Regions from separate parts of the Leclercia pneumoniae genome, predicted to be linked through region 3. Evidence: predicted binding sites of a transcription regulator. Region 3 holds the regulator's gene; each other region holds the start of a gene.
What was found. The regulator PurR, encoded in region 3, represses purine synthesis genes. The targets are predictions, from matches to a motif close to CANGCAAACGTTTGCNTG.
Positions count from the first base shown of each region.

Region 1: the regulator PurR is predicted to act here: its motif matches at 4,517-4,534, upstream of cvpA (colicin V production protein).
Region 2: the regulator PurR is predicted to act here: its motif matches at 3,683-3,700, upstream of carA (glutamine-hydrolyzing carbamoyl-phosphate synthase small subunit).
Region 4: the regulator PurR is predicted to act here: its motif matches at 4,812-4,829, upstream of pyrD (quinone-dependent dihydroorotate dehydrogenase).

Region 1 is NZ_CP071383.1:3,015,460-3,022,612, forward strand. Features, by position in the region: gene hisJ (histidine ABC transporter substrate-binding protein HisJ) at 1-449, opposite strand, end outside; gene argT (lysine/arginine/ornithine ABC transporter substrate-binding protein ArgT) at 690-1,472, opposite strand; gene JZ655_RS14630 (UbiX family flavin prenyltransferase) at 1,760-2,329, opposite strand; gene purF (amidophosphoribosyltransferase) at 2,419-3,936, opposite strand; gene cvpA (colicin V production protein) at 3,973-4,461, opposite strand; gene dedD (cell division protein DedD) at 4,660-5,367, opposite strand; gene folC (bifunctional tetrahydrofolate synthase/dihydrofolate synthase) at 5,357-6,625, opposite strand; gene accD (acetyl-CoA carboxylase, carboxyltransferase subunit beta) at 6,695-7,153, opposite strand, start outside.
Region 2 is NZ_CP071383.1:650,714-657,866, reverse strand. Features, by position in the region: gene carB (carbamoyl-phosphate synthase large subunit) at 1-2,297, opposite strand, end outside; gene carA (glutamine-hydrolyzing carbamoyl-phosphate synthase small subunit) at 2,316-3,464, opposite strand; gene dapB (4-hydroxy-tetrahydrodipicolinate reductase) at 3,919-4,740, opposite strand; gene ispH (4-hydroxy-3-methylbut-2-enyl diphosphate reductase) at 4,930-5,880, opposite strand; gene fkpB (FKBP-type peptidyl-prolyl cis-trans isomerase) at 5,882-6,331, opposite strand; gene lspA (signal peptidase II) at 6,384-6,884, opposite strand; gene ileS (isoleucine--tRNA ligase) at 6,884-7,153, opposite strand, start outside.
Region 3 is NZ_CP071383.1:1,914,144-1,921,296, forward strand. Features, by position in the region: gene JZ655_RS09215 (riboflavin synthase) at 1-34, shown strand, start outside; gene cfa (cyclopropane fatty acyl phospholipid synthase) at 64-1,212, opposite strand; gene punC (purine nucleoside transporter PunC) at 1,509-2,705, opposite strand; gene punR (DNA-binding transcriptional activator PunR) at 2,821-3,753, shown strand; gene purR (HTH-type transcriptional repressor PurR) at 3,750-4,775, opposite strand; gene cydH (cytochrome bd-I oxidase subunit CydH) at 5,072-5,161, shown strand; gene JZ655_RS09245 (MFS transporter) at 5,324-6,490, shown strand; gene sodB (superoxide dismutase [Fe]) at 6,528-7,109, opposite strand.
Region 4 is NZ_CP071383.1:1,551,690-1,558,842, forward strand. Features, by position in the region: gene pepN (aminopeptidase N) at 1-350, shown strand, start outside; gene ssuB (aliphatic sulfonates ABC transporter ATP-binding protein) at 436-1,206, opposite strand; gene ssuC (aliphatic sulfonate ABC transporter permease SsuC) at 1,203-1,994, opposite strand; gene ssuD (FMNH2-dependent alkanesulfonate monooxygenase) at 2,004-3,149, opposite strand; gene JZ655_RS07290 (sulfonate ABC transporter substrate-binding protein) at 3,146-4,108, opposite strand; gene ssuE (NADPH-dependent FMN reductase) at 4,101-4,676, opposite strand; gene pyrD (quinone-dependent dihydroorotate dehydrogenase) at 4,925-5,935, shown strand; gene zapC (cell division protein ZapC) at 6,103-6,645, shown strand; gene JZ655_RS07310 (YcbX family protein) at 6,642-7,153, opposite strand, start outside.

The DNA of each region.
Region 1 (7,153 bases), 1.1 Mb from region 3:
TCGTTACCGTAGGTCTCCTGAGTGGTCCCCTGCAGCACACCTACGCGTTTACCTTTCAATGACTCAACGGTCGGCTGGATATCGGAGGATTTGGCCACCACCAGACGGGAATCGGCTGCATAGAGTTTGTCGGTAAAGGCAATCTCTTGCTGACGTTTTTCGGTGATGGAGAGTGACGACATGATGACGTCGATTTTCTTCGCTTTCAGCGACGGAATCAGCGCGTCCAGCGGGTTTTCAACATAAGAACATTGTGCTTTGATCCGTTTGCACAGCTCATTCGCCAGATCGATGTCAAAACCGACCAGTTCACCCTTCGCATTCTTCGATTCGAACGGGGCATAAGTTGGGTCCGTACCGATACGAATTTTTTGCGGAATTGCTGCAAATGCCGCGGTGGCGCTGGAAAAGGCCAGAACCAGAGAAAGTGACAATACCAATTTTTTCATATCTATCCTCAACAAACTGTCTTTTTACGGGTTTTCTACGTCGACGGGGTGTAAGTAATGTGCCATTAATCCACGCGACAAGGCAAAAGAATATGCTCGCCTTGCGCCAAAAAGTGCATCATTACTGCTTAATTATTCACTTTATAACCAGCCGGGCACGGAACATGCACTCTTCTGGTTCACGCACACCCGTCATGCACCATAATGACCCACCATTATGGTGCATTCGCTTAAAGCCGATTAATCACCGTAGACATTGAAGTCGAAGTATTTTTTCGCCAGTTTGTCGTAAGTCCCATCTTTGCGCAGGTCGTCGAAGGCTTTATCGAAGGCCGCTTTCAGCTCAGTATCGTCCTTACGCAGGCCAATACCGGTACCGTCACCAAAGTATTTTTTGTCTTTAACCGATGGGCCTGCAAAAGCAAACTCTTTGCCCGCTGGCTGTTTCAGGAAGCCTTCGCTGGCCGCAACTTCATCCTGGAATGCCGCATCAAGACGGCCCGCCGACAGGTCAGAGTAAATCAGATCCTGGTTCTGGTAGGCCACCACATCGACCCCCTTCTCACGCCAGTTGGCATTAGCGTAACCTTCCTGCGTCGAGCCCTGCAGCACGCCCACATGCTTGCCTTTCAGCGAGTCGATGGTCGGCTGTACGGGTGAGCCTTTTGCGGCAATCAGACGCGAATCTGCTGCGTAGAGTTTTTCAGAAAACGCGATCTCCTGCTGGCGCTTCTCAGTAATGGAGAGCGACGAGATAATCGCGTCAATTTTCTTGGCTTTGAGGGACGGGATCAGCGCATCGAAATCGCTGCCTACCCAGGTACATTTCACAGACATGCGTTTGCACATCTCATTCCCCAGATCGATATCAAACCCGACGAACTCCCCTTTCGCATCTTTAGATGAGAATGGCGCATAGGTCGCATCGGTACCGATACGTACGGTTTGCGGAAGCGCTGCGTAGCTCCCTGCGGCCGCGCTTAATCCCACCAGCAAAGACAGAGCCAGAACCGTCTTCTTCATACATTTACCCTCAAGTATCGTGATTTTATTATCTGTTGTGTTGTGTGTTGCAGGCATTGTCTTGCAGGTCTTATGCCATTTTGACGTCGGTATAAAAATTCAACGTTTAATATGTTAATGAAAGGTTGCAAGAATGCCTTAATGGTGAAAGATAGCAGGTCTGCCAAACGAACCGCAGCGAGGAGAGGGCAAAAAAGGAATTAAATGTTGAGGATATGATCGCTGTTGCATAATTGCCCTGAAACAGGGCAACACGGTGTTTTATCGCACTCAGCCAGTGCACATTTTTAGCTACCCTGCCAGCGGGTAAAAAGATCGGCAGGCAGTTCAATGTCGAACTGATCGATCACGCGATTAACCGTTTGATTGATCACGTCATCCAGACTTTGTGGGCGATGGTAGAACGCCGGCACCGGCGGCATAATCACCGCGCCCAGTTCTGCCGCCTGAGTCATCAGACGCAGATGCCCCAGATGCAGCGGCGTTTCACGTACGCACAACACCAGCGGACGACGTTCTTTTAGCACTACATCGGCCGCACGGGTCACCAGGGTGTCGGTGTAGCTGTTCACGATGCCAGACAAGGTCTTAATCGAACAGGGCAGTATGACCATTCCCGATGTTTTAAACGAGCCGGAAGAGATGGTGGCGGCGATATCACGGGCGTCATGAATGACGTCGGCCAGAGACTGAACGTCGCGCAGAGAGAGGTCTGTTTCAAGGGAGAGGGTTTGGCGCGCCGCCTGGCTCATTACCAGATGGGTTTCCACGTCCGGCACGTTACGCAGCACCTGCAGTAAACGCACACCGTATATGGCACCGCTGGCACCTGAGATCCCTACTATCAGTCGTTTCATGATTTTCGCCCTTTCCAGTTCAGGGCTGACTGTGCAGGATTTTGCGAGGAGTTGCAAGCGAGGGCCACTGCCCTCGCTTGCTTCGGCGATTAGCCTTCGTTATGCATCTCTAAGCTTTCAAGATCGTTCTGCATCTGAACCGCTTTCGCGTCGTCATTTCGCAGGGAATCGAGATAGTCGAGATACTGCTGATCGACATCTTTCGTGACGTAAATACCATTGAATACTGAGCATTCAAACTGCTGAATATCCGGATTTTCCGCACGCACCGCCTCGATGAGATCGTTGAGATCCTGGAAAATCAGGCCGTCCGCGCCGATGATCTGGCGAATTTCGTCCACTTCACGACCGTGGGCAATCAGCTCGTTCGCCGTTGGCATGTCGATACCGTAGACGTTCGGGAAGCGGATTTCCGGCGCAGCAGAGGCCAGATAGACCTTCTTCGCTCCGGCTTCACGGGCCATCTCGATAATCTGCTCAGAGGTCGTGCCGCGTACAATAGAGTCATCAACCAGCAGCACGTTTTTATCGCGGAACTCAGCGCGGTTGGCGTTGAGCTTACGGCGCACGGATTTACGGCGCAGGTGCTGGCCTGGCATGATAAAGGTACGACCCACGTAGCGGTTTTTCACAAAACCCTGACGATAGGGTTTGCCCAGAATACGTGCCATCTCCAGTGCGATATCGCAGGAGGTCTCCGGGATGGGGATCACCACGTCGATATCCAGATCTTCCCACTCACGCGCAATCTTCTCGCCAAGCTTGGTTCCCATATTCACACGGGCGCTGTAGACGGAGATTTTATCGATGAAGGAGTCTGGACGCGCGAAGTAAACATACTCGAACAGACACGGATTGCTGACCGGATTATCCGCACACATGCGGGTGAACAGCTGCCCTTTCTCGGTGATGTAAATCGCTTCGCCTGGCGCGACATCGCGCAGGAATTCAAAGCCCAGGGTATCCAGCGCCACGCTCTCAGAGGCCACCATGTATTCGGTACGGCCGTCGCCCATGTCACGTTTACCCAGCACCAGCGGGCGGATACCGTTCGGGTCGCGGAAGGCAACCATACCGTGGCCGATAATCATCGCTACGCAGGCATAAGCACCACGGATCAGACGGTTAGTGGCAGCCACGGCAGCAAAAATGTTATCTGCTTCAAGCGGATAGTGACGGAAGTTGTCCAGTTCACTGGCAAAAATATTCAGCAGAATTTCAGAATCAGAAGTGGTGTTAATGTGGCGACGCTTCTCTTCAAACAGCTTCTGGCGTAACTCGTGCGCGTTGGTCAGGTTGCCGTTGTGAGCAAGCGTGATGCCATACGGGGAGTTTACATAGAAAGGCTGTGCTTCAGAGGCGCTGGAACTACCAGCGGTAGGATAACGAACGTGACCAATACCCATATTACCTTGCAGACGCTGCATATGGCGGGCTTCAAACACATCGCTTACCAGGCCATTCGCCTTACGTAAACGGAAGCAGTTATTTGCATCAATGGTGATGATACCCGCAGCATCCTGCCCACGGTGCTGAAGCACCGTTAACGCGTCATAAATCGACTGGTTTACCGGCATGAAACCGGCGATACCGACAATACCGCACATTCGTCTTTTCCTCGTTAAGCCACATCTCAGAACCGATCAGGTTCTGGGCAAGAAACTCGACGAGCTTTGCAGATAGTCAAAGAACCATCTGATGATGAAACTGAATTGTGGAATCAGCTGCGATTTCTGCCAGTCTTCACTTTTTGAGAACCCGGTAAAGGTATCAAGGAAGAACAGTATCGCCGCCACAATCAGCGCGCCTCGCAATGCCCCAAAACAGATGCCGAGCACCCTGTCCGTACCTGACAGACCGGTTTTCTCGACCAGCTGACCTATCACATAATTGACGATAGCGCCGACAATCAACGTCGCGATAAACAGTACCGCGATGGCGATTCCGTTTCGGACCAGTTCATCTTCAAAGCCCGTGAACCAGACAGACAGGTAAGTGTAGTAATGACTGGCAACGAAGAAGGCACAGCCCCAGGTTACCAGCGATAACGCTTCACGAACAAAGCCACGGATCAGGCTAACCAGACAGGAAAAACCAATCACCGCAATGATGGCGTAATCAATCCAGACCATATATGTCCCACGATTTAACGCCCTGTCATCCAGTTCGGGGCGAATTCTAACAGAAAAAGAAAACGTTTGCGTAGGGATTTCCTTCCCATGCGTAAATAAAAAAGGCGTTGAAAAAATAGTCAACGCCTGTGGCGGGTTACGTCTCTGCGGACGGATGCCCCGGCCCTTATCGGTTAAGAAACGGGCCTATAGCGCGCGTCAGTTCGCGCTATAATTCATCACCACACCGCTCAATCCTGAGAGCTGATTGAGTTCCCCCAGCGAGCCTTTTAGCTTCTCTTTTGAGGCATCAGGCCCGACGAGAATACGGGTGATTTTACCTTGTACCGGTGTACCAGGTGAAGTGTAAGCGCGATACCCCGCGCCACGGAGTTTGGCAACGATCTCGTTAACCTTATCCGCATTTTTCAGCGCGCCGAGCTGCACCACATACGCTTTGCCAGTCGGTGCGGGCTTCTCTTCCGCCGCCGGTTTCGCTGGAGGCGTTTCCGTGGCTGCGGCCAGTTGGTCGCGAGTATTATCACGCTGCGGCTTCGGCTGCGGTTTCTCGGCAGGCTTCGGTTTTTGTACCGACTTTGGCGCAGGCTGTTCAGCCTGTACCGGCACGGGATCCAGTTCGCCATTATTACTGGCGGCCATGCGCGCAGGATCTATTGACGGCGCAGCGGCATCGCCCGCCTGTACCTCTTCTGCGGCGCCTTCAGGCGGCTGAGCAGGCAGGGCCTGCGTCGCGGCAGGCAGCATATCCGGCTCATCACGGTCGCCAGGTTTTGGTACCAGCGGGATCGCCGCGAACTCATCCTGATAATGTTTTTTCTGCCCGTCGAGCAGCCCCGGGAGGATGATCACCCCCAGCGCTACCAGCACAATGGTTCCTGCTAAACGGTTCTGAAACTTACTTGCCACCGGTTCTCCCCGCGTCCATCACTTCCATGACATGTGCCACCGTGTGGAACGACCCACACACCAGCACGGTATCTTCTGGTCTGGCATCGGCCATGGCTGCATGCCAGGCCTGCTCCACGCTATCAAAGCGTTTGCCTTCGCCGAGGTGTTCCGTCAGCTGTTCGGCAGACGCGCCGCGTGGACCTTCCAGAGGAGCACAATACCAGCTATCGACCGCACTCTCCATGCAGGCCAGCGTCCCCGCAATGTCTTTATCATGAAGCATACCGATAACCGCCAGGACACGCCCGGTTTTTGGCAAGCTTTTGAGACGTCCTGCGAGGTACGCCGCAGCGTGGGGGTTATGGGCGACGTCAAGTATCACGCGCGGTGCGTCACTGACAATCTGAAAACGTCCCGGCAGTATGGCATGCTGAACGCCCTCCCGAATAGCCTGCTCGCTAACAGCCAACCCACTGGCTCGCAGCGCAGCAAGCGCGGTGGCGGCGTTCGGCTGCGGCACCTGCGGTAGCGGCAAGTTTTCGAGCACGCCCTTCGCGTCGCTAAAGCGCCAGTCGTGTTCGCTCACGGCATAATGCCAGTCAACGTCACGGCGCAGCAGCGTGGCGCCCTTCTCCTGAGCCACATCGGCGATGGTATGCGGCATATCGGGCTCCCCCACTACGGCAGGTTTGCCGGCGCGGAAAATACCCGCTTTTTCGCGGCCAATGCTTTCGCGATCCGGACCAAGCCAGTCGACATGGTCCAGCGCGATGCTGGTCACCACGGCCACATCCGCATCCACCATATTGGTGGCATCCAGACGGCCGCCGAGACCCACTTCCAGAATGACGACGTCAAGCTGCGCCTGCTTAAACAGCCACAGGGCCGAGAGCGTTCCGTACTCGAAGTAGGTTAATGAGATATCACCGCGCGCAGCCTCGATCTCGGCAAATGAAACGGTGTGGGCTGCTTCAGTGAGCTCCTGATTCTGTACGCGCACGCGCTCTGTGTAACGTACCAGGTGCGGGGAGCTGTACACCCCCACTTTGTAGCCGGCGGCCATCAGCACCGCTTCCAGCGTACGGCAGGTCGTGCCCTTACCGTTAGTTCCTGCGACGGTAAAGACAAAAGGGGCCGGTTTCAGAACATCAAGGCGCGCCGCCACCTGACTCACACGGGCAAGGCCCATGTCGATGGTTTTACTGTGCAGGTTTTCCAGATAAGAAAGCCACGCGGCCAGAGGCGACGTGGCTTGAGGGATTGGGTTCTTTTCCATGATGCGCACTTTTCAGTTACGGTGAGAAAGCAAAAGGGCAGCGCCGTCTGGCCCTGCCCTTTGCAGTTATCAGGCCTCGGGTTCCTGATGCGGTACGACCACGCCTTCGCGCGGCTCATCCGGAGACGGCGATGGCAGATTCATCAGCTTCGCCAGGATGCTTGCCAGTTTCAGGCGCATTTCCGGGCGGCGGACGATCATGTCGATAGCGCCTTTCTCGATAAGGAATTCACTGCGCTGGAAGCCCGGCGGCAGTTTTTCACGTACCGTTTGTTCGATAACACGCGGACCGGCAAAACCGATCAGCGCTTTAGGTTCAGCCACGTTCAGGTCGCCCAGCATTGCAAAGCTCGCTGATACGCCGCCCATGGTCGGGTCAGTCAGGACGGAGATGTACGGCAGTCCACGCTCCTGCATTTTAGCCAGTGCCGCAGAGGTTTTCGCCATCTGCATCAGTGACATCAGCGCTTCCTGCATACGCGCCCCGCCGGAGGCGGAGAAGCAGATCAGCGGGCAGTTGTCTTCCAG
Region 2 (7,153 bases), 1.3 Mb from region 3:
GCATCTACATCGACCTCTACCGCGTCATCCAGGAAGCGGTCGAGCAGAACCGGCGCATCGTTAGAGACGCTCACCGCCGTCTGGAAGTAGCGGCGCAGGTCGGCTTCGTCGTAGACGATCTCCATCGCGCGGCCGCCCAGTACGTAGGATGGACGCACCACCAGTGGGTAACCAATCTCTTTCGCCTTCTCCACCGCCATTTCAATCGCGGTCACGGTGGCGTTCGCCGGCTGCTTCAGCTTCAGACGGTCAACCGCCTGCTGGAAACGCTCGCGGTCTTCGGCGCGGTCAATCGCATCCGGGCTGGTGCCGATAACCGGTACGCCTGCTGCTTCCAGCGCGCGCGCCAGCTTCAGCGGGGTCTGGCCGCCGTACTGCACGATGACGCCCTTCGGCTTCTCGATGCGCACGATTTCCAGCACGTCTTCCAGGGTAACCGGCTCGAAGTAGAGGCGGTCAGAGGTGTCGTAGTCGGTCGAGACAGTTTCCGGGTTACAGTTGACCATGATGGTCTCGTAACCGTCTTCGCGCAGCGCCAGCGAGGCGTGGACGCAGCAGTAGTCAAACTCAATGCCCTGGCCGATACGGTTAGGACCGCCGCCCAGTACCATGATTTTGTCGCGGTCGACGGACGGATTCGCTTCGCACTCGTCTTCATAGGTGGAGTACATGTAGGCGGTGTCGGTGGAGAATTCCGCCGCGCAGGTATCCACGCGCTTGTAGACCGGGTGCAGGTCATACTGGTCGCGCAGCTTGCGGATTTCCGCTTCGCGCACGCCAGCCAGCTTAGCCAGACGCGCATCGGCGAAGCCTTTACGCTTCAGGACGCGCAGGAAGTCAGCGTCCAGGCCGTTAATGCCCAGCTCTGCCACTTTCTCTTCCAGACGCACCAGCTCTTCAATCTGCACCAGGAACCAGCGGTCAATGTTGGTCAGGTTGAACACGCCGTCAACGGAGAGGCCAGCACGGAAGGCATCGGCGATGTACCAGATACGCTCAGCGCCCGCGTCTTTCAGCTCGCGGCGAATTTTGGTCAGCGCTTCCGGATCATCCAGGCTCACTTTCGGGTCAAAGCCGGTGGCGCCCACTTCGAGGCCACGCAGCGCTTTCTGCAGGGATTCCTGCTGGGTGCGGCCAATAGCCATCACTTCACCGACAGATTTCATCTGGGTAGTCAGACGGTCGTTCGCGCCGGCAAATTTCTCGAAGTTGAAGCGTGGAATTTTGGTCACAACGTAGTCGATAGAGGGTTCGAAAGACGCTGGCGTGCGGCCGCCGGTGATGTCGTTCATCAGCTCGTCGAGGGTGTAACCTACCGCCAGCTTCGCCGCCACTTTCGCAATCGGGAAGCCGGTGGCCTTGGAGGCCAGCGCAGAGGAACGGGAAACACGCGGGTTCATTTCAATAACAATCAGACGACCGTTTTTCGGGTTGACCGAGAACTGGACATTAGAGCCGCCGGTTTCTACGCCAATCTCACGCAGTACCGCCATCGAGGCGTTACGCATGATTTGGTACTCTTTGTCGGTCAGGGTCTGGGCCGGGGCCACGGTGATGGAGTCACCGGTGTGGATGCCCATCGCATCGAAGTTTTCGATAGAGCAGACGATGATGCAGTTGTCGTTTTTATCACGCACCACCTCCATCTCGTACTCTTTCCAGCCAATCAACGATTCGTCAATCAGCAGTTCGTTGGTTGGAGAGAGATCCAGGCCACGCGCACAAATCTCTTCAAACTCTTCCCGGTTGTAAGCGATACCGCCGCCGGTGCCGCCCATGGTAAAGGAAGGACGGATAATGCACGGATAACCCACATCAGCCGCGACGGCCAGCGCCTCTTCCATATTGTGCGCAATACCGGAACGCGCAGTATCGAGGCCGATTTTCTTCATGGCAACGTCGAAGCGACGGCGATCTTCCGCTTTATCAATCGCATCGGCGGTGGCGCCAATCATGGTTACGCCGAACTCTTCCAGTACGCCCTGACGCTCCAGCTCCAGCGCACAGTTCAGCGCGGTCTGGCCGCCCATGGTTGGCAGAACCGCGTCCGGGCGCTCTTTCTCAATAATTTTGCGTACGACTTCCCAGTGAATCGGCTCGATGTAAGTCGCATCGGCCATTTCCGGGTCGGTCATGATGGTGGCCGGGTTGGAGTTCACCAGGATAACGCGGTAACCCTCTTCACGCAGGGCTTTACACGCCTGCGCACCGGAGTAGTCGAATTCACAGGCCTGACCGATAACAATCGGGCCAGCGCCAAGGATCAGGATGCTTTTTATGTCTGTACGTTTTGGCATGGTCTTCTCGGCTCCTGATTATTTAGCGGTCTTACGGTATTGCTCGATGAGTTCGATAAAGTGATCGAACAGCGGTGCGGCATCGTGCGGGCCAGGACTGGCTTCCGGGTGACCCTGGAAGCTGAACGCGGGCTTATCGGTGCGATGAATCCCCTGCAGGGTATGGTCAAACAGCGACTTGTGCGTCACGCGCAGGTTAGCCGGCATGGAGGCTTCATCTACAGCAAAGCCGTGGTTCTGCGCGGTAATCATCACCGTGTTGTTGTCGATATCTTTTACCGGGTGGTTACCACCGTGGTGCCCGAACTTCATCTTCACGGTTTTGGCACCGCTCGCCAGCGCCAGGAGCTGATGGCCCAGGCAGATGCCAAAGACCGGGATATCGGTTTCGAGAAAAGCTTTGATCGCGTCGATAGCGTAATCGCACGGCGCCGGGTCACCGGGACCATTGGAGAGGAAGATGCCGTCCGGGTTCATTTTCAAGACTTCATCAGCCGGGGTTTTCGCCGGAACAACCGTCAGGCGACAGCCGCGATCCACCAGCATGCGCAGGATATTGCGCTTGGCGCCGTAATCGTAGGCCACTACGTGAAAAGGCAGTTCACTCTCTTTTTTGGCTTCTGGCAGGTCGCCAGCCAGCGTCCAGCTACCCTGCGTCCAGCTATAAGCTTCTGCGGTAGTGACTTCTTTCGCCAGGTCCATGCCATTGAGGCCGGGGAAGGCTTTTGCTTTTTCCAGCGCCAGCGCCGCATCGAGGTTGTCCCCTGCGATAATGCAGCCGTTCTGTGCGCCTTTTTCGCGCAGAATCCGGGTCAGCTTACGGGTATCGATATCGGCGATTGCCACAATGTTATGGCGCTTCAGGTATGAAGAGAGGTCTTCAGTATTGCGGTAGTTGCTGGCAATCAGCGGCAGGTCACGAATGACGAGGCCTTGTGCATGTACCTGGGAAGATTCTTCATCGGCGGCATTGGTGCCGACATTGCCGATATGGGGATAAGTAAGGGTGACGATTTGGCGGGAATAGGAAGGATCAGTGAGGATTTCTTGATAACCGGTCATTGAAGTATTGAAAACGACTTCCCCAACCGCCGAACCTGTTGCCCCTATGGCCCGACCGATAAACTGGGTTCCGTCTTCCAGAACCAATAGCGCTGACTTAATCAAAACACCCTCCAGAGAATATTCACTCACTTTATCTGCATATTAATGCACAACTATGTTGCGGATCAATGCAAATTTGTTGCCTGTGGATTTTCGGCAAACGGCGGCATTCTGGAGATTTCGGGGGGGAAAGTCAACTTAAAACGCGTATTTTATTTGTTATTTTGCGTCACTGGTGACAAAGAGAGGTTTTAAGCGCTGAAAAGATCAAATAAATCACACAGGAAATCGCTTGCGGAGCGGTTTAACCAACAATTCTCAATGAGGAGGGTCTAAAAGTGGACCAGATGGTCAAATTTTACAAAAACGCAACGATAAAAACGCAGATTATTGTTAATAAATACAGTTTCAAAGCAATAGCTGGATATTATACCTAAAATAAAGGGGCAATAAAATATTGCCCCGTGCAATCAAGTGCTTATGACTGCCATAACCACATCACGAAGGGTAATAATCATCATAAATTGTTGAGATCAAGTACATCTCGCATATCAAAAAGACCTTTATCCTTACCTTTTAACCACAAACCCGAACGAATCGCCCCGTTGGCGAATGTCATACGACTCGAAGCCTTATGGGTGATCTCTACGCGCTCGCCGATATCGGCAAACATAGCAGTATGCTCGCCTACGATGTCGCCTGCGCGAACGGTAGCAAAACCGATAGTGCCCGGCACACGTTCGCCGGTATGTCCTTCACGGGAGTACACCGCGCAGGACTTCAGATCTTTATCCATGGCCTGAGCAATGGCTTCGCCCATTGCCAGCGCTGTCCCGGATGGGGCATCCACTTTGTAACGGTGATGCGCTTCGATAATTTCGATATCGGTGTAATCACCCATGACTTTTGCCGCCTTTTCCAGCAGCTTGAGCATCACATTGACGCCGACGCTGAAGTTGGCCGCAAAAACGATAGCGATCTCCCCAGACGCGTCCTGAATGGCCTGCTTACCCGCGTCATCAAACCCGGTAGTCCCAATGACCATTCCCTTGCCGTGCTGACGGCAAAACGCCAGGTGATGCAGGGTGCCCTCTGGACGCGTGAAGTCGATGAAGACATCGAAATCCTCTTTTACCGCCTCAAGGCTGCTCTGAACGGTGACGCCAGTTTTCGCGGTTCCTGCCAGTTCACCGGCATCAACCCCCAGCAGAGAAGAGCCTTCGCGCTCCAGTGCGGCACCCAGCGCAACGCCATCCATCTGGAGCGTAGCCTGAATCAACTGACGGCCCATACGGCCGCCTGCGCCCGCGATTGCGACACGGACCTGTGCATCATGCATAGTTATTCTCTTACGTTAAAATGATGTAAATCGTTTTCAGATTAACCAGCCTCCGCCGAAGCCGCCATCTGAAAACGTCGATAATTAGAATTTAATGATAAACAGCAGGAACTATCAGTAAAAGACATGATTTACCGCACTGGGCGGTAAAACAAAAAAGCCAGCAATGAATTGCTGGCTTTGGAAGGATTACTCCACTTCTCGTGCGTCGATTCGCAGCTCTTTAGGGACTTCGAAGACAATATTCTCTTCGCGCCCTTCCAGCGGTACCGCCTCGCCGCCGCCCAGTTCCTGCAGACGGGAAATAACGTTCTGCACCAGGATATCCGGCGCGGAAGCTCCGGCCGTTACGCCAACGTAGGCTGCGTTTTTCACCCATGCTTCCTGAATATCCGTAGCGTCGTCGATCAGAAACGCCGCTTTCCCCATACGCTGGGCCAGCTCGGCCAGGCGATTGGAGTTTGAGGAGTTTTTCGATCCGACCACCAGCACCACATCCGCCTGTTCAGCCAGCGCACGCACGGCTTCCTGACGGTTGGTGGTGGCGTAGCAGATGTCGTCTTTACGCGGCCCGACGATTTTCGGGAAGCGCTGGCGCAATGCGTCGATTACATCAGAGGTGTCATCAACGGAGAGCGTGGTCTGGGTCATAAACGACAGCTTCGCTTCGTTTTTCACGTTCAGCGTTATTACATCTTCCGGCGACTCAACCAGATACATCCCCCCTTCCGGGTTACTGTACTGGCCCATCGTGCCTTCGACTTCCGGGTGGCCTGCGTGACCAATCAGAATAGATTCTTCACCACGACGGCTGGCACGCGCGACTTCCATATGTACTTTTGTCACCAGCGGACAGGTGGCATCAAACACAGTCAGATCGCGGCTTTTCGCCTCGTTACGTACCGCCTGGGAGACGCCGTGGGCGGAGAAGATGAGGATCGCCCCGTCCGGCACTTCACTGAGCTGTTCAATGAAAATGGCGCCGCGCTCGCGCAGGCTGTCGACCACGTAGCGGTTATGCACCACTTCATGACGCACGTAAATGGGGGCGCCGTAAATTTCCAGCGCATTTTCAACAATGCTGATAGCGCGGTCTACACCGGCGCAGAAGCCGCGCGGGTTAGCCAACAGGATCTGCATTTCAGGCCTCCAGTGCCGGATCGATCTCCAGCACTTCGATATCAAAATGGACCGTACGCCCGGCAAGGGGATGGTTGAAATCGACGGTAATAGAGTCACCGTTAATTTCGCGGATCACGCCAGGCATTTCGCTGCCATCCATTGCGGTAAAGAGCATAATTGCCCCAATCTCAGGTTCACCCGCATCCATAAATTCACGGCGCGAGAAATACTGGATCAGGTCCGGGGTCGGCACGCCAAATGCCGCGTCCGGCTCCAGAGAAAAGGCTTTTGTCTCACCCTCTTTCAACCCCAGAAGCTGCTGCTCCAGGCCTTCAGAAAGCGAGGTATCACCAAGACGAAACAGCGCAGGCTTACCATTATTGCGGGTAGACTCAGCCGTGGAACCGTCATCAAGTTTCAGGGTGAAGTGAACGAGGATCGCGCTGTTGCTCTGTACGGATTTAGACATGCAAGTTGCTCGCTGATTTTGCCCGGTGACGCTACGCCACCGGGCGAGTATGTTACGCCTGCTCTTTTGCGGCCGGTTTCGGCAAGAAGCCTTCCAGCACGATTAACACCGCGCCTACGCAAATTGCGCTATCGGCCAGGTTAAAGGTGGCGAAGTGCCAGTTGCCGACATAGAAGTCGATCATATCGACCACAAAGCCGTGCCAAAGACGATCAAACAGGTTGCCCAGCGCGCCGCCAATGATCAGTGCGTAAGCGATATTGTTAAGCTTCTGCGTCGCTTTAGCGCGGTACATCAGCACTGCCAGCATCACACAGATACCGAAAGCGATACCCGCAAAGAACCAGCGCTGCCAGCCGCCGCTGTCGGCGAGGAAGCTAAAAGCCGCACCGTAGTTGCGCGCATAATGCAGATTAAGCGACGGGAACAGCGGGACCGTATCCCCCAGAGCGAAATTCTGGAGGATCAGGAACTTGCTACCCAAATCGATAATCAGCACAACCACGACCAGCCACAGCCAGCGCAGTCCCGTTGAACTCAGAGATTTACTCATCAGGCAAACTTACGTTTTTCGCCATCACCGGCGACGTTGCTGACACAGCGTCCGCAGATATCTGCGTGTTCCGCCACCTGGCCAACATCGGTGGTGTAGTGCCAGCAGCGCGGGCACTTCTCACCGTCGGCTTTGCTCAGCGCGACTTTCAGTCCTTTGAGCAGTTCACTCTGCTGAGCATCAGCAGAAGCGTCAGCATAATCCGCAACTTCCGCACCGGAGGTCAACAGGACAAATCGCAATTCATCGCCCAGCGCCGTCAGTTTTGC
Region 3 (7,153 bases):
GGCAGCCATAAAACAGGCTGTTGATGAAGCATAAAAAAATACCCCGGCAAGCCGGGGTATTTTTTAACGGGCGACCCGCAGGCCGTGTTCAACGCCGCGGCTAAAGACCACCTGCCACAGCTGAATATCACGAGCGCGAAAAGCCCCTGCGCAGGCATTCAGATAATAGCTGAACATCCGTTTAAACCGTTCTGAATAGTTGTCTGCAATTTCCGGCCAGCTGGCGAGGAAACGCGAATACCATGCCATTAGCGTGGTATCGTAATCTGCGCCGAAATTATGCCAGTCTTCCATCACGAAGTGCGGTTCGCTGGCAGTAGCAATCTGGCGTACAGAGGGTAAACAGCCATTCGGAAAGATGTATTTGTTGATCCAGGGATCCACCTTCAGGTCCGTTTTTTTCGAGCCGATGGTATGCAGGAGAAATAACCCGTCAGGTTTAAGGTTACGATCGACCACTTCAAAATAGGTGCGGTAGTTCTTGGGCCCCACGTGCTCGAACATCCCTACCGAAACGATGCGGTCAAACTGATCGCGCAGCTCACGGTAATCCTGCAGTAAAATCGTGACATCCAGCCCCTCGCACCGCGTCTGTGCCATTTTTTGCTGCTCGGCAGAGATAGTCACCCCCACGACGCTCACGCCATAGTGCTGCGCCATATACTGGGCCAGCCCACCCCAGCCGCAACCGATATCCAGCACCCTCATGCCGGGCTCCAGCTGCAATTTCTGGCAAATAAGCTGCAGTTTATCCTGCTGGGCTTGTTCAAGAGAGTCTGCCTCTTTCCAGTAACCGCAGGAATACTGCATAAAGGGGTCAAGCATGCGGGTAAAGAGATCGTTTCCGAGGTCGTAATGTTCCTTTCCGACGATCCAGGCGCGTTTTTTGCTTTGAAGGTTGAGCAGGCGGGCAGTGGCAATGCGCAGCGTATCTTTCAGATGACTGGGTAATTGATTTTCCAGTCCGGCGCGGAGAACGCGAGTGAAAAAGATATCCAGCCGTTCGCACTCCCACCAGCCGTCCATATAACTCTCGCCAAGACCCAGCGAACCTTCCCGCATGACACGTTTGAAAAAGTCCGGGTGTTTAACCTGAATATCAGAGGGGGCCGTGCCGTTAATCGCGATGCCCGCGCGGCTTAGCATTTCATTGACGATCCGGAACCAGTTGTCGTCCCGGATGGTGACTTCTTCTATACACGATGAACTCATAGCTTCTCCATCACTCGCTGTGATCAGAACCTTTAAACAGCGTAGACGCTCTTTTGGTTTGTGAGAAATCTCACGGCTTTCCCGCGAGGCTAGTATCCGACGTAGAACAGAGGAAGGGAGGTGACCCTTGCCGAAAGGCCTTCCATGGTGAAACGGGAGCGCTCCGGCTCCCGTTACTACATAATAAGTATCGTTATTATTAGACCGCGAACTCAGTATAGGCCTGAAAAAAGCCTCCTTCAACAGAAAGTTGTTAGCAGGCTAATAACTGATTTTTAACATAATGTCTGGCGGCACTATGCTTCTGAGGATTCTGGCTGCAGCGTTTCGTGCTGCTCTGATGCTTTTACATACTGCATCCGATAGCCCAGCCCCGCCAGCGCCACGGTGGCCAGCATCACGCTGGTGGTCGTCAGCAGCGGTGTCGCAATAAGCCAGGAGACAAGCAGGCTCGCCAGGAAACAGAGCCCCAGCTGCAATGTATTTTGCAGCGCCGCTGCGCTCCCGGTGGCCTGTGGGAAGGGACGCAACGCCTGCGCTACCACAATCGGGTAGATCGCGCCGTTAGCCACCGCCATCAGACAGAACGGGATCAGCAACTCCACGAGGTTCGCGCCGGGGATAAAACCGACCCCCCAGGTGGCAACCACACTCAGGGCATACAACACCAGCAGCCATGGCAGCATCTGATGCCCGTGCCATTTTTGCAGGGCTGCGCGGCAACCATAGCCGCCAACCAGAAAGGCGATAGTCTGCGGCACATAGCTCAGGCCAATTACGGCCGGGCTGTAACCCATTTCGTTGAGAATAAACGGCGAACCGGTCAGCCAGGCGAAGAAGCTGGCGGAGCAGGCGGCATAAATCAGCACGTTGCCACGATACGCGCGGGTGCGCAGGAGCGTAGTGAAGGTGACGGGTGCGGCGGCGCTAACATGCTGCACGCTACGGCGTTTAAGGGTGAAGGCCGGAAGCATCAACAACAGCGTAATCGCGAACAAGACGGCAAAGATGGCTTGCCAGTCAAAGTGAGCCAGTAGCCAGCTGCCCAGCAGCGGGGCGAGAGCAGGGGAGAGCCCGACCAGCGGCATAATGGTGGCAAATATACGGTTGGTACGGGACGCCGGATAGTAGTCTGTCACCAGCGCCTGCCAGGTGACCGCCGCAGCACATACGCCCACGGCCTGCACGAATCGTAATACCAGCAGCCAGGTCGCATCGCGCACCCATAGCATGCCGAGGCAGCCGACAGCGAAAATCGCTAAACCGGTCAGCAAGATTGGTTTACGACCCAAGCGATCGGAGAGCGGCCCCCAGAGCAACTGCGCAAAGGCGAAGCCGGCCAGGAACACGCTCAGGCTGGCGCTGATGGCAGCGGCTGGCGTTTGTAAATCTTCCTGCATCGCCGCAAAAGCGGGCAGGTACATATCGGTTGCAAGAAAGCCCAGCACGCTTAAGCCGCCAAGCCAGACTAAAAATCCTTTCCCGGGTGTCACGATGGTTTTCCCCATTTTGTATGCAGGTGTGGCAGCCGCTGAGTGTAGAGAGTGCAATACCGCTTGTGAAACGCTAATATTTGGCGGTTGCATTCAAAAAATTTGCAGGCAGAAAATGTGGTCAGAATATTCCCTTGAAGTCGTAGATGCGGTAGCTCGTAACGGCAGCTTTAGCGGCGCAGCGCAAGAGCTGCATCGCGTGCCTTCTGCCATCAGCTATACGGTGCGCCAGCTGGAGGAGTGGCTGGCGGTGCCGCTGTTTGAACGCCGCCACCGTGACGTGGAACTGACCCCGGCAGGGGCATGGTTTTTGAAAGAAGGGCGCTCTGTTATCAAAAAAATGCAGATCACCCGCGAGCAGTGCCAGCAGATTGCGAATGGCTGGCGCGGGCACCTCTCTATCGCCGTGGATAATATCGTCCGCCCCGAGCGTACCCGCCAGATGATCCTCGATTTTTATCGCCACTTTTCTGATGTGGAGCTGCGCGTCTCGCAGGAGGTGTTCAATGGCGTCTGGGATGCGCTGGCCGATGGCCGGGTAGAGATGGCGATCGGCGCGACTCAGGCCATCCCCGTGGGTGGGCGCTGGGCGTTTCGCGATATGGGAACCCTCAGCTGGTACTGCGTGGTGGCAAGCCACCATCCGCTGGCGGCGATGCCAGGGCCGCTCAGCGATGATACCTTGCGCAGCTGGCCCTCGCTGGTGCTGGAAGATACCTCCCGCTCATTACCCAAACGCATTACCTGGCTGCTGGATAACCAGCGGCGAATCGTTGCCCCGGACTGGGCATCCTCTGCCGATTGCCTCTCTGCCGGGCTCTGCGTGGGGATGGTTCCCGCCCATTTTGCCCGCCCCTGGATCGATGCCGGCAAATGGGTGGCGTTGCAACTTGAGAATCCCTTCCCGGATGCGGCCTGCTGCCTGACATGGCAACAGAATGACATGTCGCCTGCGCTGGCCTGGCTGCTGGATTATCTTGGGGATAGCGAAACGATGAACAGGGAGTGGTTGCGGGAGCCAGACGCGCTGGCTCCGCAGGAGGATTAACGGCGATAATCGCGGAACGGGCCGTCGGCCACCGAGCGGCGTTCAATAAGGCGGGGATGCACTTCAATTGATTGCGACTCTTCTCGCTTATTGACGATGCGATCCAGCAGCATGTTAAACGCGGTTTCACCGAGGAAATCTTTAGGCTGATGGATGGTGGTCAGAGCCGGGGTGAAGAAGCGCGCGTTGCGCACGTTATCATACCCGATCAACGAAATGTCTTGCGGCACCCGCAGTCCCATCTCGTCTGCAGCGCAGAGCGCGCCCATCGCCATCACATCTCCCCCGCAGAACACGGCGGTCGGGCGCGGAGATTGGGAGAGGATCTGCTGCATGGCACGATAGCCGGACTCGGGCTCAAAATCGCCCTGCACAATCCAGTTTTCTGGCACGGTGATCAGCGCCTCTTCCATCGCTTTCATAAACCCAGCCAGACGTCCGGCGCCGGTATTACGCTCCAGCGGGCCGGGGATAACGCCGATTTCACGGTGTCCGCGTTCAATCAGATAACGCCCCGCCATGTAACCCCCCTCGAAGGCGTTATCGATAACGGAGTCGGTAAAGTCAGCTTTCGCTTCACCCCAGTCCATCACCACCATCGGGATATTGCGATACTCTTCCAGCATCGTCAGCACGGGTTCCGGGTACTCTGAACACATCACCAGCAGACCGTCGACACGCTTTTGCGCCATCATCGATAAATAGGCCCGCTGCTTTTCCAGGTTATTCCACGCGTTGCCAAGAATCAGGGTATAGCCCTTCTGGAAGCAGTTTTTCTCCACGGCTTCGATAATCTCGGCAAAGTAGGGCGCTTCGCTACTGGTTGCTAACAAGCCGATAGATTTGGTGTGATTCACTTTCAGGCTGCGAGCGACCGCGCTCGGTGAATAGTGCAGCTCTTTGATCGCCGCCCAGACGGCATTACGCGTCTCTTCAGCGACAAAACGCGTTTTGTTAATTACATGTGATACGGTTGTAGTGGAAACGTTTGCTCGTTTCGCTACGTCTTTGATTGTTGCCATTAGATGTCACTCCAGACCATATCCTAAACTCCTGAAAAACCGAAAGGTAAACGATTGCCTTCTCTCACCCTAATTGCGCAATCTGAATTGCGGTACGCCGGGAAAACGACACAGGACGTCAGGAGGGGGTCAATGGCCGGTACGCTAATAAATTAAGCCTGGAATTTTGTCTGATCTTGACCAAAAGGGGAAGAGCAAAAACGGATATCGCACTAAATCCTGCAAGATTTTTAGCGTAAGTTGTGTAAAAATGAGCAGGCTCACTTTTCGTGGGGGGATTATAAGGAGAAAAATTGATGAATACCGATCTTAAGTTTTCGCTGACAACCACCATCATTGTTCTGGGTCTGATTGTTGCGGCAAGTTTTACCGCGATTCTGCACTGAGTGACTGGGGGGAGTATCATCTCCCTCCTGCCTTTCCTGATTGTTACCCTTCTGGCAAAAATCTTTTGCGCAATTGTTAACTTCTCATTTTTTGTGATTGATGTCATGCTTTCGCCTTCACTGTTCTGTGTCGCATCAAGACACGGTTTCTGGAGTTGACGTATGAAAATCAATTTTCCCCTGCTGGCCCTGGCGATAGGTGCCTTCGGGATTGGCACGACTGAATTCTCTCCCATGGGATTACTCCCGGTAATTGCCCGTGGCGTAGATGTCTCTATCCCGACGGCGGGGATGCTGATCAGTGCTTATGCCATCGGCGTGATGGTGGGGGCGCCGTTGATGACGCTTCTTCTCTCTCACCGCGCACGCCGCAACGCACTTATTTTCCTGATGGCAATTTTCACCGTCGGCAATGTGCTCTCTGCCGTAGCGCCGGATTACAGCACCCTGATGCTCTCGCGCATCCTGACCAGCCTTAATCATGGGGCGTTCTTCGGCCTCGGCTCGGTGGTCGCGGCCAGCGTGGTACCTAAACATAAGCAGGCCAGCGCCGTGGCGACCATGTTTATGGGTCTCACCATCGCCAATATCGGCGGCGTTCCGGCAGCTACCTGGCTGGGGGAAACCATTGGCTGGCGTATGTCTTTCTTCGCCACGGCCGGGTTAGGTATGGTGGCGATGGTCGCCCTCTACTTCTCTTTACCGAAAGGGAGCGCGGGTGAGCGTCCGGAGGTGCGTAAAGAGCTGGCGGTGTTACTGCGTCCGCAAGTGCTTTCTGCGCTGTTAACCACCGTGCTGGGTGCCGGGGCAATGTTTACCCTTTATACCTATATCTCACCGGTGTTGCGCGATATTACCCATGCGACACCCGCGTTTGTCACCGCCATGCTGGTGTTGATTGGCGTCGGATTTTCCATTGGCAACTATCTGGGCGGCAAGCTGGCGGATCGCTCGGTCACCGCCACGCTGAAAGGTTTTTTACTGCTGCTGATTGTCATCATGCTTGCCATTCCGTGGCTGGCGCGCAGTGAAATTGGTGCAGCCATCAGCATGGTGGTATGGGGCGCCGCTACCTTTGCCGTGGTGCCTCCACTGCAGATGCGGGTGATGCGGGTTGCCAGCGAAGCGCCGGGATTGTCCTCTTCGGTGAATATCGGGGCGTTTAACCTCGGGAATGCGCTTGGTGCGGCAGCGGGTGGTGCGGTCATCTCCAGCGGAATGGGCTACAGCGTGGTTCCAGTGATGGGAGCGGTGATAGCCGGTTTTGGCTTGCTTCTGGTGCTGCTGTCGGGTCGTCGTCAGCCTGAACAGGTCTGCGTTGCGGAGTAGATACTAGCGCAGAAGGGGTGACCCTTCTGCGTTTTCGTTATGCAGCGAAATTCTTCGCCACAAAGTCCCAGTTTACCAGCGCCCAGAAATGTTCCAGATAATTCGGGCGCGCGTTACGGTAGTCGATGTAATACGCATGTTCCCACACGTCCACGGTCATCAACGGGGTTGCGCTGGTGGTCAGCGGCGTGCCGGCGTTTGAGGTTGAAACGATGGCCAGTTTGCCGTCTGCCTCTTTCACAAGCCAGGTCCAGCCTGCGCCAAAGTTCTTCACCGCCGCATCGGTAAATTTTGCTTTGAAATCAGCAAAGCTGCCGAAGCTTGCAGCAATCGCCTGTGCCAGTTCACCTGTTGGTTCTCCGCCCGCATTTGGTGCCAGGCAGTGCCAGTAGAAAGTGTGGTTCCACACCTGCGCTGCGTTGTTGAAAACGCCCGCTTCGGAAGTCCGAATAATCTCTTCCAGGGATTTGCCTTCGAAAGCCGTACCCGCAATGAGATTGTTCAGGTTCGTGACATAGGTCTGATGATGTTTACCGTAATGGTATTCGAGGGTTTCTGCCGAAATATGAGGTTCCAGCGCCATTTTTTCGTATGGTAATGCAGGTAATTCGAACGACATTGCTTCACTCCTTATTTTATTTGCGCACCCAATAACCTTATTGA
Region 4 (7,153 bases), 360 kb from region 3:
CCAGCCCGGCGGCAGACGTGCTGAATACTGTTCGCCGTCTTCTGAAGCACCGTTCATTTACCATGAGCAACCCGAACCGCGTACGTTCACTGATTGGCGCCTTTGCCAGCAGCAACCCGGCGGCTTTCCATGCCGAAGACGGCAGCGGGTATCAGTTTATGGTCGAGATGTTGACGGAGCTGAATAGCCGCAACCCGCAGGTGGCGTCGCGTCTGATTGAGCCACTGATTCGACTGAAGCGTTACGACGAGAAGCGTCAGGCGAAGATGCGTGCGGCGCTCGAGCAGTTGAAAGGGCTGGAGAACCTTTCTGGCGATCTGTACGAGAAGATCACCAAAGCACTGGCCTGATAAGCAGGTAATAGCGAAACGGCAACCCTGGTTGCCGTTTCTTATTTTCTCCCTCTCCACGTGGGAGAGGGCCGGGGTGAGGGCATCAGGCATTAACCTTAAACAATGCCCGCTCACTTACCCCACGCTTCATCACCCGATCCAGCACCTCTGCTTCCAGTTCCGCCAGCCTCGTCGACCCGACGCGCCGCGGACGCGGGATATCCACGTTCAGATCCAGACCAATTTTCCCCTCTTCTATTAACAGCACGCGATCGGCCATCGCCACGGCTTCGCTCACATCATGGGTTACCAGCAATACCGTAAACCCGTGTTCCTGCCAGAGGGACTCAATCAAGCCCTGCATATCTATCCGCGTCAGAGCATCGAGTGCGCCAAGCGGTTCATCCAGCAGCAGCAAACCCGGGCGGTGAATCAGCGCCCGGGCTAAAGCGACGCGCTGTTTCTGTCCCCCGGACAACGCTGCAGGCCATTCGCTCGCGCGATCCTGCAGACCCACGGCGGCCAGCGCCTGGCTTGCCGCCTCCCGCCAGTGACCCTTCAGCCCCAGACCCACGTTATCGATAACCGTTTTCCACGGCAGCAGGCGCGCGTCCTGAAACATCATCCGGGTATCATCCTGAATCTCCGCCAGCGGCGTATTGCCCGCCAGCAGTTCACCACCATTGGGGGCCTCCAGCCCGGCGAGCAGGCGCAGCAGCGTACTCTTGCCACCGCCGCTACGGCCAACCACTGCTACAAACTGCCCGGCGGGGATATGCAGATCCAGTTGGTTCAGAATGGTGTTGTCGCCGTAGCGTTTGGTCACGCCGTTCAGCAGCAACGGCGTTCCCTGGTTCAAGCGTGCAGTATTCATGCGTGTGCCTCACTTTTGACATAGGCCGGATTCCAGCGCAGCCAGATACGTTCCAGCCACTGGGCGCTGACGTCGGCGAGTTTGCCGAGCAGGGCGTATAGAATAATCGCCACCACGACGACATCGGTCTGCAGGAACTCGCGGGCATTCATCGCGAGGTAGCCGATACCGGAGTTGGCCGAAATGGTCTCTGCCACAATCAGCGTTAACCACATCAGGCCGAGGGCAAAACGTACCCCCACCATAATCGAGGGCAGGGCGCCGGGGAGGATCACATGGATAAACAGGGCAAAGCCCGATAAGCCATAGCTGCGTGCCATCTCGACCAGCCCACGATCAATGTTACGAATACCGTGCCAGGTGTTGATATAGATAGGGAAGAGGGTGCCGAGGGCCACCAGGAAAATCTTGGCACTCTCATCAATGCCGAACCACAGAATCACCAGCGGGATCAACGCCAGATGCGGCACGTTTCGCAGCATCTGGATGGAGGTGTCCAGTAGCCGCTCGCCCCAGCGGGAAAGTCCGCTGATCAGCCCCAGCGTCAGACCGATCGTCCCGCCGATTGTGAAGCCAATCAACGCCCGCCAGGAGCTGATCGCCAGATGCTGCCACAGCTCGCCGCTTGAACTTAGCGCCCAGAAAGCCTCTATCACCCCTTCCGGAGAGGGAAGTATCCGGCTCGACAACCAGCCCACTGACGAGGCCAGTTGCCAGATAGCCACGATACTGACAGGCAGTACCCAGGGCGCAATACGCAGCAGCCAGGTTGGGGAAGGTTTCGCCATACGTCCTCCTCAGCTCTGCGCGACGTTACGCGGAATAAATTCGTTGGCGACCGCCTCGCCCTGCAGTTGCAGGCGCTGCGGCTGTGGGACCTCCGGGATAGCAACATCCAGATGAGGGAAAAGAAGCTCACCCACTTTGTACGCCTCTTCCAGATGGGGATAACCTGAGAGAATAAAACTGTCGATACCCAGATCGGCATACTCATTAATCCGCGCCGCCACGGTCGGACCATCCCCCACCAGCGCCGTGCCGGCGCCCCCGCGCACCAGGCCGACCCCGGCCCACAGGTTAGGGCTAATCTCCAGATTTTCGCGTTTACCCTGGTGGAGGGAGGCCATCCGATGCTGTCCTACGGAGTCGGTTCTGGCGAAAGCAGCCTGCGCTCTGGCAATGGTTTCATCGTCCAGATGGGCAATCAGGCGATCGGCGGCTTGCCAGGCTTCTTCGTTCGTTTCACGCACAATCACGTGCAGGCGGATACCAAAACGCACGTTGCGCCCGCGCGCCGCCGCTTTGGCGCGAACCTGTTCAATCTTTTCTTTCACAAGTTCCGGCGGCTCGCCCCAGGTGAGATAGAGATCGACCTGCTCAGCGGCAAGATCCTGGGCCACATCTGATGAACCGCCAAAATAGAGCGGTGGGCGCGGCTGCTGCACCGGCGGGAAGTAGAGCTTCGCATCGCGGACGTGGATATGTTTGCCCTCGAAGGTAACCGTCTCCCCCTCCAGCAGACGCCGCCAGACGCGGGTAAATTCAGCCGAGGCTTCGTAACGCTCGGCGTGATCCAGAAACACGCCATCGCCAGCCAGTTCCTGTGGGTCACTCCCGGTCACCAGGTTAAACAGAGCGCGGCCATTGGATAAACGGTCCAGCGTGGCGGCCTGACGCGCTGCCACCGTTGGCGAGGTGACGCTCGGGCGCAATGCCACCAGAAATTTTAAGCGCTGAGTCACCGGAATCATCGAAGCCGCGACCAGCCAGGCATCTTCACAGGAACGTCCGGTCGGGATAAGCACCCCGGTAAACCCAATCCGGTCCGCCGCCTGGGCAATCTGCTGAAGATAGCCCTGATCCACCGGGCGTGCACCGGACTCGGTGCCAAGATAGTGACCATCACCGTGGGTAGGTAAAAACCAGAACAGATTCAGACTCATGATTTTGCTCCTTTATGCTCTGTCGGTTGCCAGATACGGTTACGGATATCGATTTTTTTCGGTACCAGTCGATTTTCGTAGAAGAGGTCGGCGGTCTGCTGCTGCAACGCCGCGGTGTGAGTATCCACCGGCTTAATGACGGTGGGTGGGCGGTGATCCAGATAGCTGGCAATGACCGGCTCAGGAAGACCCATAGTCTTTGCCAGCAGAGCGATACTGGCCTGCCGCTGGCTCTGGGTCAGGGCATCTGCGTCGCTGAAGGTATCCAGCACTCCCTGAATAAAGGCACCGTTCTTTTCCGCATAAGGACGCGCTGCCAGATAGAAAGAGCCGGTCTGTTTCAGGGTTTCCCCATCTTTCAGCACTCTAACTCCCCCCTGCAGCAAGGCTGCGGAGTAGTAGGGATCCCAGATAGCCCAGGCGTCCACATTATGTTGCTGAAACGCGGCGCGGGCATCGGCCGGGGAAAGATAAACTGGCTGTATCTCTTTAAACGTCAGACCGGCCTGCTGAAGGGCTCGTAACAACAGATTGTGTGAACTGGAGCCTTTCTGGAACGCCACTTTGCGGCCTTTGAGATCGGCAACGGTTTTGATCGGGCTGTTTTCCGGCACCAGAATCACTTCCGCTTTTGGTTTTGGCGGCTCGACGCCAACATACACAAGGTCTGCGCCGGCGGCCTGAGCAAAGATGGGGGGAATATCGCCGGTGCTACCCAAATCAATGCTGCCCACATTTAAGGCTTCCAGCATTTGTGGCCCCGCAGGAAACTCGACCCATGAAAAATGGGTGTTCGGGTAGCGTTTTTCCAGTAACTGATGGCTTTTAGCCAGCACCATGCTGACGCTACCTTTCTGATAACCAATCCGCAGATTTTCCGGTGCGGGTTCGGCGGCCTGTGCAAAGGAGGCGATCGCGATGATACCGGCCAGGCTCAGGCGGGCGAGGGTTTTAAACATGGGCGACTCCTTTCAACTGACCAAAAGCAGGAACCTGGACGTCACGACGATGCAGCGCCTGCCAGAAGGTCTCAAGGGCGCTATCAAGCCGGATTTGCAGGTTGGGGGAGAAATGCGGTTTATGCTGATAGTCAATGACTTGCGAATCATCGGCAAATACGCCGTGCAGGATCTCCTGCGCTTTCAGGGCGCTAAGCACCGGTTTGAGGGCATAATCTACCGCCAGCATGTGCGCCACCGTGCCGCCTGTGGCAAGAGGTAGCACCACTTTGCCCTCAAGGGCGCGTTCCGCAAGCAGATCAAGCAGCGTTTTCAACGCGCCGGAAAACGAGGCTTTATAGACCGGGGTCGCCACAATCAGGCCGTCTGCGCCTTGCAACTGCTCACTAAAAGCCTTTAATGCCGGGCTATCGAAGCGGGCATAAAGCAGATCCTCTGGGGAAAAGTTGTGCAGATTCCAGTGGTATACTTCGACCTCCAGCGAGGTAAGTTTCTCGCGGGCATATTCCAGCAGTGCGCTGGAGCGTGAAGGAAAACGCGGACTTCCAGCCAGAGTAATAACGCGCATACATGCTCCTTATAACCAATTGTTTGCTTTTATCTAACATTGATAACATTTACAGGCAGTGTGTCATTGCGCACTTATTCCACTAAATGATTTATACGCAAGTGAAATGCTAAAAAACGAATAAGGAGGAGAGGGAAAGTAAACGATTGCGTTGCTCCACGCTTTTTTTGCCGCAGGTCAATTCCCTTTCGGGCAAGATTCGCAGATAATACGCCCCCGGTTTGCACACCGGGAATCCAGGAGAGTTCATGTACTACCCCTTCGTTCGTAAAGCCCTTTTTCAGCTCGATCCAGAGCGCGCCCATGAATTTACATTCCAGCAATTACGCCGTATCACAGGAACACCGCTCGAAGCGCTAGTGCGCCAGAAAGTGATGGATAAACCGGTGCAGTGTATGGGGCTGACCTTTAAAAATCCGTTGGGTCTCGCAGCAGGACTCGACAAAAACGGTGAGTGCATCGACGCGCTGGGTGCGATGGGGTTCGGCTCTATTGAGATCGGCACCGTCACGCCACGCCCGCAGCCGGGCAATGAGCAACCGCGTCTGTTCCGCCTGGTCGAGGCCGAAGGGTTGATCAACCGGATGGGCTTTAACAACCTCGGTGTGGACCACCTCGTCGAGAACGTGAAAAAGGCCCATTTCGATGGCGTGCTGGGTATCAATATCGGTAAAAATAAAGATACGCCGGTAGAGCAGGGTAAAGATGACTATCTGATTTGTATGGAAAAAGTCTATGCCTATGCGGGTTATATTGCGGTGAATATCTCTTCGCCGAACACCCCGGGCTTACGCTCGTTGCAATATGGCGATGCCCTCGACGATTTATTAATTGCGATAAAAAATAAGCAGAATGATCTTCAGTCCCGGCATCATAAATATGTACCGGTCGCCGTGAAGATCGCCCCGGATCTTTCTGAAGAAGAATTGATCCAGGTTGCCGACAGCTTAGTTCGCCATAATATTGATGGCGTTATTGCAACCAATACGACACTGGATCGATCCCTGGTACAGGGAATGAAGCATTGCAACGAAGCGGGAGGACTCAGTGGCCGACCGGTGCAATTAAAAAGTACAGAAATTATTCGCCGCCTGTCAGCGGAATTAAAAGGTCAACTGCCGATTATTGGCGTGGGTGGCATTGACTCGATAATGGCGGCCCGCGAAAAAATGGCCGCCGGCGCTTCGCTGGTGCAAATTTATTCTGGCTTTATTTTTAAAGGCCCGCCGCTGATAAAAGAAATCGTTAATCACCTCTAATCTTTTCTCTCATTATGACGACCAGGGCTTTATTTCCAGCTCTGGTTGTTTTATATTCCGGGACTGTTGCTTATTTAGACATTATAGTCTTTGATTATTGAAGTAAAAAAACGAGACGGTAATAAGGACTTTCTTACGACAGGACGTTTCGGGGACGGGAGAGGCAAATGCGAATTAAACCTGACGATAACTGGCGCTGGTATTATTGTGAAGAGCATGATCGCATGATGCTGGATTTAGCCAATGGCATGCTTTTTCGTTCTCGTTTTGCCCGCCGGATGTTAACCCCAGACGCCTTCGCCCCCAGCGGTTTTTGCGTGGATGATGCCGCGCTCTATTTCTCTTTTGAAGAGAAATGCCGCGACCTGGAACTCTCTAAAGAACAGCGTGCTGAACTGGTGCTTAATGCTCTGGTGGCGATCCGCTTCCTCAAACCTCAAATGCCTAAAAGCTGGCATTTCCTCGCCCATGGTCAGCGCTGGAGTCCGGCGATGGGGGATGCTGCCTGCGTTCATTTGAGCGATACGGCAGAAGAGGTGAGTTTGCTGGTGGTTGAGTCTGGCGAAAACGCCGCGCTCTGCCTGCTGGCGCAGCCCGGTGTGGTGATTGCCGGGCGCACAATGCAGTTAGGTGATGCAATAAAAGTAATGAATGACCGCCTCAAACCGCAAATGCGGGTGGATTCGTTCAGTCTGGAGCAGGCCGTTTAAGGCGCCAGCTGTAGCGACGTTTTTGGGACGCAGCTGCAGCACAAAATCGTGCCGTCATTACCCATGGCGGCTTGCTTCAATGCGGTCACTTCCCCATCCAGCAACCGAATACGACAGCTCCCACAAATGCCCGCACGGCAGGAATAGGGTACGCGAATACCTGCCTGCTCAAGCTGCTCAAGTAAAATCTGCTGATTATTGCCGTTCAGGGTTTTATCTTGCCATTGAATAGTCACGGTGCTTTGCGGCTGGCTCTCTACCTCGATCTCCTCTTCCGTTGCGCCGGCGCCGTAAATTTTCGCCGGCCCGGTTGCGAGAATTTCAACCTCATCGCCCACGCGGATCACGCCGCTATTGCGCGCTATCAGATTCTGACCGAAATCCACGTCGCCGTTATCTTGCGCCGTACGGAATGATTGCAGCGTTTTCAGCGGCTCGCCCGCAGGATGTTTCTGCCCTTTTTCCGGACTGATGGTGGTGAAGATACAGCGGCTGCACGGCTTCGCCA